3 regions of the Sporosarcina sp. FSL K6-5500 genome follow, and region 2 is predicted to be linked to each of the others. Evidence: a T-box and tRNA genes for the amino acid it is inferred to sense, from the RefSeq annotation. Region 2 holds a T-box; the other regions hold tRNA genes.

Region 1 (2,233 bases), 800 kb from region 2:
CAATCCGATGTGTTAACCACTTCACCACAATCGCCATAATATTAGATTATACTAAAAAAAATGGCAGGGGCAGTAGGAATCGAACCCACATCAAAGGTTTTGGAGACCTCTATTCTACCGTTAAACTATGCCCCTAAAACTGGTGGTGGGGGGCGGATTCGAACCGCCGAACCCGTAGGGAGCGGATTTACAGTCCGCCGCGTTTAGCCACTTCGCTACCCCACCATATAGGTGTAAATGGTGCCGGAGAAAGGACTTGAACCCTCAACCTACTGATTACAAGTCAGTTGCTCTACCAGTTGAGCTACTCCGGCACAAATATTAAAATGGTGGCTCAGGACGGAATCGAACCGCCGACACAAGGATTTTCAGTCCTTTGCTCTACCGACTGAGCTACTGAGCCACATATTTGGTTTACATTAAGATATTAGCTTATTCTAAACCTTATAAGAAAAATAAAAATGGCGGTCCCGACCGGGATCGAACCGGCGATCTCCTGCGTGACAGGCAGGCATGTTAACCGCTACACCACGGGACCATTTGGTTGCGGGGGCAGGATTTGAACCTGCGACCTTCGGGTTATGAGCCCGACGAGATACCACTTCTCCACCCCGCGACAACAATATAATGTATTCATTTGATAAAGAGCTAATCATTTACATGTCAGCTATATGATCTGCTGTATCATGATAAAATTTGGTTGCGGGGGCAGGATTTGAACCTGCGACCTTCGGGTTATGAGCCCGACGAGATACCACTTCTCCACCCCGCGACAATAGTATTTATATAATTAAATATATGTAAGTTTCTTTAAGCGGTGAATCTGCTTAAAAAACTTAATGGTGGAGGATGACGGGCTCGAACCGCCGACCCCCTGCTTGTAAGGCAGGTGCTCTCCCAGCTGAGCTAATCCTCCTGGGTAAAATTGCGATAAGCGGCGCATCTCTTTGTCAGCTTCATTCGCTCAGTCAGTCACGTACTAATGTACGCTCCTTCCTTCTCCCGATTTTAACGAGAGTGTGCTATGCTCGAATTACTGAATTAAAGTCTACGTGCTTAATGATGAATTTCTAAAAAGTTATGGTGACCCCTACGGGATTCGAACCCGTGATACCGCCGTGAAAGGGCGGTGTCTTAACCGCTTGACCAAGGGGCCTTAATTTATCATTTATATGAATCTGGCGGAGAGCAAGGGATTTGAACCCTTGAAACAGCGTTAGCCGCTTACATGATTTCCAATCATGCTCCTTCGGCCACTCGGACAGCTCTCCTAAATGGCTCCGCAGGTAGGACTCGAACCTACGACCGATCGGTTAACAGCCGATTGCTCTACCACTGAGCTACTGCGGAATAATATTAAGAACATACATTAAGTATCTTCTTTTGGACTAACAGACCAGCGACGTCCTACTCTCACAGGGGGAAACCCCCAACTACCATCGGCGCTGAAGAGCTTAACTTCCGTGTTCGGTATGGGAACGGGTGTGACCTCTTCGCAATCGTCACTGAACTATTTTCCACAAGACAAGATTAATTATATCACACCTTGTTGTTACTTGCAAGCGTTTTTACAAAATAATTAATTTTGTTCGCTCAAAACTGAATAAAACAGACATTGTGCTACACAGAATCAGGGTAATCAAGCCCTTTTCAAAATTGGTTAAGTCCTCGATCGATTAGTATCCGTCAGCTCCACACGTCGCCGTGCTTCCACCCCAGACCTATCAACCTCATCTTCTTTGAGGGATCTTACTTACTTGCGTAATGGGAAATCTCATCTCGAGGGGGGCTTCATGCTTAGATGCTTTCAGCATTTATCCCGTCCATACATAGCTACCCAGCGATGCCTTTGGCAAGACAACTGGTACACCAGAGGTATGTCCATCCCGGTCCTCTCGTACTAAGGACAGCTCCTCTCAAATTTCCTGCGCCCGCGACGGATAGGGACCGAACTGTCTCACGACGTTCTGAACCCAGCTCGCGTACCGCTTTAATGGGCGAACAGCCCAACCCTTGGGACCGACTACAGCCCCAGGATGCGATGAGCCGACATCGAGGTGCCAAACCTCCCCGTCGATGTGGACTCTTGGGGGAGATAAGCCTGTTATCCCCGGGGTAGCTTTTATCCGTTGAGCGATGGCCCTTCCATGCGGAACCACCGGATCACTAAGCCCGTCTTTCGACCCTGCTCGACTTGTAGGTCTCGCAGTCAAGCTCCCTTATGCCTTTGCAC
Region 2 (2,233 bases):
ATTTGCACGTGCAATTGTTAAAGCAACAGAAAACTTCAAAGACTATAAACTGATTGGTGAACTGTCTAAAGACATTGGTGAACCGATGAAAGGGTTAGAAATCGGAACCCTTCAAGTGGAAGAGCGTATGTCAGAACGCGGTTGGTAATTAATTAAGAAAAAAGTGGGGGAGAAATCCCTCGCTTTTTTGTATACTTAATTATAGGGGTGATAAGAATGGAACAATTAAAGGTCTTCGATGAAAACTATACCTATTTGAGAAATGAAAATAGAGCCAAGGTCCACTGTGAGGGACTGTGGCATGAAACCTTCCATTGCTGGCTAGTCGATGATCAGTTTGTCTATATTCAAAAAAGAAGCGCTATTAAAAAAGACTTTCCGGGATTGTTTGATATTACCGCTGCAGGGCATATTCTCTCAACAGAAACTGTGGCAGATGGCATTCGTGAGGTGGAAGAGGAATTAGGCATAGAAGTCGATATAACGAAGCTGCATTCGAAAGGTGTTGTGCGGAACATTATCAAATTGCCCACCTTTATTGATCGTGAGTTTTCGAATGTCTTCTTATATGACTCAACTTTTGCAGCAAGCGAATTTTCATTGCAACAAGAGGAAGTAGAAAGTGTCCATGTCGTGGAGCGACAAGCACTAATTGACCTTTTCGTTAATGAAGTAATGACAGTTAAATGCATCAATATTTTCGATGGAACATTGGCGAAAATTGGTCTCAGCGACTTTGTTCCACACGAAAGAAATTATTTTGAACAAGTTGCACATATCTTTAAAGAGTAATCTTAAGAAAGCGGATACATTTTTTCTTTGAGTGACTTGCCAAAAAAACCAGCTTGTAGTAAAGTAAGGGTAATTTCAAACATGAGACGATGATGGGAAGCAGTAACAAGCACGTTTTTTGAAGAGAGCCGGCGGGTGGTGTGAGCCGGTAAAAACACTTGTGAATCCGTCCCTGAGTAGCCGGGCTGAAACGTTTAGTAGGCCTGAGCCGGCAGTTGAGCCGTTATTTCAATGGAGTGGATTGGACTTGGTTGTCCGGTCAATTTGGGTGGCAACGCGGGTAGTTCTCGTCCCTTTTATAGGGAATCGAGGGCTTTTTTTGTTGTCCAGCTTCAGGTGTCAGCCCCTCGAGTCACTTCCGTCTTACTGATAAAGGCAAAAAGTACCTTTGTTAGCAAGCCTTTCAGCGCTTGTCGGAGCTAAGTGACACCTTACGCTTTTCTTTGTTGTCCACTTTCCATTATCGTCTAAAAATTAAGGAGGAATTATTCATGCTAGATATTAAAAAAGTCCGTGCAAATTTTGATGAAGTGAAAGAGAAGCTATCTAAACGCGGAGAGGATATTTCTCAGCTCGATAAATTCCAAGCACTTGATGATAAGCGTAGAGAATTGATTGCAAAAGTTGAAACCTTGAAAGCGGAACGTAACGAAGTATCTCAAAAGGTCGCTGAAATGAAGCGTAATAAAGAAAATGCAGATGACGTTATTGCACGTACGCGTCAAGTTGGGGAAGACATCAAAAAACTCGACGAAGAACTGCACACAGTTGAGGAAGAATTGAATTATATTATGATGCGTATCCCTAATATCCCGCATGACAGTGTTCCTGTTGGCGATAGCGAAGACGACAATGTCGAAATTCGCGTGTGGGGAGAGAAGCCTGAATTTGGATTTGAGCCAAAGCCACACTGGGAAGTGGGAACGGATTTAAATCTCCTTGATTTTGAACGTGCTGCAAAAGTGACGGGAAGCCGTTTTGTTTTTTACCGAGGACTGGGAGCTCGTCTTGAGCGCGCATTGATTAACTTCATGCTTGACCTTCATATTGAAGAGCACGGCTACGAAGAAATGTTGCCGCCGTATTTGGTGAATCGCACAAGCTTAACGGGTACAGGACAGTTGCCGAAGTTTGAGGAAGATGCATTTTTAATCAACGAAGAGGATTATTTCCTTATTCCGACATCTGAAGTGCCTGTAACGAACTTCCACCGCGACGAAATCTTGAATGTTGCACAATTACCGGTGGCATTTGCGGCGTATAGCACGAACTTCCGTTCAGAGGCGGGATCTGCTGGCCGTGATACGCGCGGTCTAATCCGTCAGCACCAGTTCAACAAAGTTGAGCTTGTTCGTTTCGTGAAGCCGGAAGATTCTTATGATGAACTCGAAAAATTGACAGGTCACGCTGAAAAGGTATTGCAGTTATTGAAATTGCCATA
Region 3 (2,233 bases), 1.1 Mb from region 2:
ACATCTCAAAATCACATTTCTCTCGATAATGAACACACTAGTGCAGGTACGGCAAAGGGGTCGCCGAAGCCGTGAGACTGGATGCGAAGCGATATCCAGGCTTACGGTGAAAGGCATCCCCAAAGCGTCAAGCGTTCTACAATCCACACCCCGAATTACAACTCACTCCTTATTGAGCGCCACAGTAGATTCAATGGGATTCTTTAATTCAACATATATAGTTAGAATTTAAGTGAACTAGAAAACTATATATAAACAAATTAAAAAGTAGCTTTACAAGTTCATTAAGAACTTGTAAAGCTACTTTTATGTATGACCCCTACGGGATTCGAACCCGTGATACCGCCGTGAAAGGGCGGTGTCTTAACCGCTTGACCAAGGGGCCAAATTATATATGGCGGAGAAGGAGGGATTCGAACCCTCGCACCGCTTTCGCGATCTATACCCTTAGCAGGGGCACCTCTTGAGCCGCTTGAGTACTTCCCCATATATAAATGGCTCCGCAGGTAGGACTCGAACCTACGACCGATCGGTTAACAGCCGATTGCTCTACCACTGAGCTACTGCGGAATGGTGGGCCTAAATGGACTCGAACCATCGACCTCACGCTTATCAGGCGTGCGCTCTAACCAGCTGAGCTATAGGCCCTTTTTGGAGCGAGTGAAGGGAATCGAACCCTCATCATCAGCTTGGAAGGCTGAGGTTTTACCACTAAACTACACTCGCATAACAATGGTGGCTCAGGACGGAATCGAACCGCCGACACAAGGATTTTCAGTCCTTTGCTCTACCGACTGAGCTACTGAGCCACGTATTTAGTTTACATTAAGTCGTTAACTTATTCTAAACCTTATAGTATTAATAAAAATGGCGGTCCCGACCGGGATCGAACCGGCGATCTCCTGCGTGACAGGCAGGCATGTTAACCGCTACACCACGGGACCATTTGGTTGCGGGGACAGGATTTGAACCTGTGACCTTCGGGTTATGAGCCCGACGAGATACCACTTCTCCACCCCGCGACAACAATATAAGTACTATTTAATTTCACCACTAGTTAAAAATGGAGGAGGTAGAGGGATTCGAACCCCCGCGGGATTTGACTCCCCTGTCGGTTTTCAAGACCGATCCCTTCAGCCGGGCTTGGGTATACCTCCATGGCTGTATATAATAGTGGTGGACCTTGCAGGACTCGAACCTGCGACCGGACGGTTATGAGCCGTCTGCTCTAACCAACTGAGCTAAAGGTCCTTTAAGATGGCGGCAGAGGGGATCGAACCCCCGACCTCACGGGTATGAACCGTACGCTCTAGCCAGCTGAGCTACGCCGCCAGGATCTTTATGAAAATTGTGTTGGTGGAGCCTAGCGGGATCGAACCGCTGACCTCCTGCGTGCAAGGCAGGCGCTCTCCCAGCTGAGCTAAGGCCCCATTATAGCTGGCAATTATTAAAGCACAAATCTACTTAAAATGGTATATTCTTTAAGCGGCGAATCTGCTTAAAAAGCTTAATGGTCGGGAAGACAGGATTCGAACCTGCGACCCCTTGGTCCCAAACCAAGTGCTCTACCAAGCTGAGCTACGTCCCGAAGAATTATAAAGTTTAAAAACATAATGGTGCGCCCGGCAGAAGTCGAATCCACAACCTCCTGATCCGTAGTCAGGTGCTCTATCCAATTGAGCTACGAGCGCATATAAGTGAAAAGTTATTAATGCCGAGAACCGGAATCGAACCGGTACGGTAGTCACCTACCGCAGGATTTTAAGTCCTGTGCGTCTGCCAGTTCCGCCACCCCGGCAAAAATATGGAGCGGAAGACGGGATTCGAACCCGCGACCCCGACCTTGGCAAGGTCGTATTCTACCACTGAACTACTTCCGCATTATAAGTGCGGGTAAAGGGAGTCGAACCCCCACGCCCGAAGGCACTAGATCCTAAGTCTAGCGCGTCTGCCAGTTCCGCCATACCCGCAATATAAATTATGACACTAAGTCATAAAAATGGTGAGCCATGCAGGATTCGAACCTGCGACCCTCTGATTAAAAGTCAGATGCTCTACCAACTGAGCTAATGGCTCGAAAAGTGGTGCCGGAGAAAGGACTTGAACCCTCAACCTACTGATTACAAGTCAGTTGCTCTACCAGTTGAGCTACTCCGGCTAATAGTTTTCATTATAAATAAAATGGTGGAGGATGACGGGCTCGAACCGCCGACCCCCTGCTTGTAAGGCAGGT

The links. A T-box is a leader RNA that pairs with one kind of tRNA and senses whether it is charged. The one in region 2 lies ahead of serS (serine--tRNA ligase), so its partner is inferred to be a tRNA-Ser.
Region 1: it has a tRNA-Ser gene. The T-box ahead of serS (serine--tRNA ligase) is inferred to sense a tRNA for this amino acid. The anticodon was not compared.
Region 3: it has a tRNA-Ser gene. The T-box ahead of serS (serine--tRNA ligase) is inferred to sense a tRNA for this amino acid. The anticodon was not compared.

What each region holds. Positions count from the first base shown of each region.
Region 1 covers NZ_JBBOTP010000001.1:2,412,688-2,414,920, reverse strand. Annotated here, with positions in the region: tRNA gene MKX62_RS11395 (tRNA-His) at 1-34, opposite strand, end outside; tRNA gene MKX62_RS11390 (tRNA-Trp) at 62-135, opposite strand; tRNA gene MKX62_RS11385 (tRNA-Tyr) at 141-225, opposite strand; tRNA gene MKX62_RS11380 (tRNA-Thr) at 239-314, opposite strand; tRNA gene MKX62_RS11375 (tRNA-Phe) at 328-403, opposite strand; tRNA gene MKX62_RS11370 (tRNA-Asp) at 463-538, opposite strand; tRNA gene MKX62_RS11365 (tRNA-Met) at 542-616, opposite strand; tRNA gene MKX62_RS11360 (tRNA-Met) at 698-772, opposite strand; tRNA gene MKX62_RS11355 (tRNA-Val) at 841-916, opposite strand; tRNA gene MKX62_RS11350 (tRNA-Glu) at 1,082-1,156, opposite strand; tRNA gene MKX62_RS11345 (tRNA-Ser) at 1,180-1,271, opposite strand; tRNA gene MKX62_RS11340 (tRNA-Asn) at 1,276-1,350, opposite strand; rRNA gene rrf (5S ribosomal RNA) at 1,395-1,510, opposite strand; rRNA gene MKX62_RS11330 (23S ribosomal RNA) at 1,657-2,233, opposite strand, start outside.
Region 2 covers NZ_JBBOTP010000001.1:1,614,726-1,616,958, reverse strand. Annotated here, with positions in the region: gene pdxS (pyridoxal 5'-phosphate synthase lyase subunit PdxS) at 1-148, shown strand, start outside; gene MKX62_RS07525 (NUDIX hydrolase) at 217-792, shown strand; T-box leader at 873-1,090, shown strand; gene serS (serine--tRNA ligase) at 1,284-2,233, shown strand, end outside.
Region 3 covers NZ_JBBOTP010000001.1:2,741,500-2,743,732, reverse strand. Annotated here, with positions in the region: tRNA gene MKX62_RS13185 (tRNA-Glu) at 314-385, opposite strand; tRNA gene MKX62_RS13180 (tRNA-Ser) at 396-486, opposite strand; tRNA gene MKX62_RS13175 (tRNA-Asn) at 496-570, opposite strand; tRNA gene MKX62_RS13170 (tRNA-Ile) at 572-648, opposite strand; tRNA gene MKX62_RS13165 (tRNA-Gly) at 653-726, opposite strand; tRNA gene MKX62_RS13160 (tRNA-Phe) at 734-809, opposite strand; tRNA gene MKX62_RS13155 (tRNA-Asp) at 869-944, opposite strand; tRNA gene MKX62_RS13150 (tRNA-Met) at 948-1,022, opposite strand; tRNA gene MKX62_RS13145 (tRNA-Ser) at 1,065-1,157, opposite strand; tRNA gene MKX62_RS13140 (tRNA-Ile) at 1,175-1,251, opposite strand; tRNA gene MKX62_RS13135 (tRNA-Met) at 1,259-1,332, opposite strand; tRNA gene MKX62_RS13130 (tRNA-Ala) at 1,355-1,430, opposite strand; tRNA gene MKX62_RS13125 (tRNA-Pro) at 1,512-1,588, opposite strand; tRNA gene MKX62_RS13120 (tRNA-Arg) at 1,615-1,691, opposite strand; tRNA gene MKX62_RS13115 (tRNA-Leu) at 1,713-1,798, opposite strand; tRNA gene MKX62_RS13110 (tRNA-Gly) at 1,806-1,880, opposite strand; tRNA gene MKX62_RS13105 (tRNA-Leu) at 1,889-1,970, opposite strand; tRNA gene MKX62_RS13100 (tRNA-Lys) at 2,001-2,076, opposite strand; tRNA gene MKX62_RS13095 (tRNA-Thr) at 2,083-2,158, opposite strand; tRNA gene MKX62_RS13090 (tRNA-Val) at 2,183-2,233, opposite strand, start outside.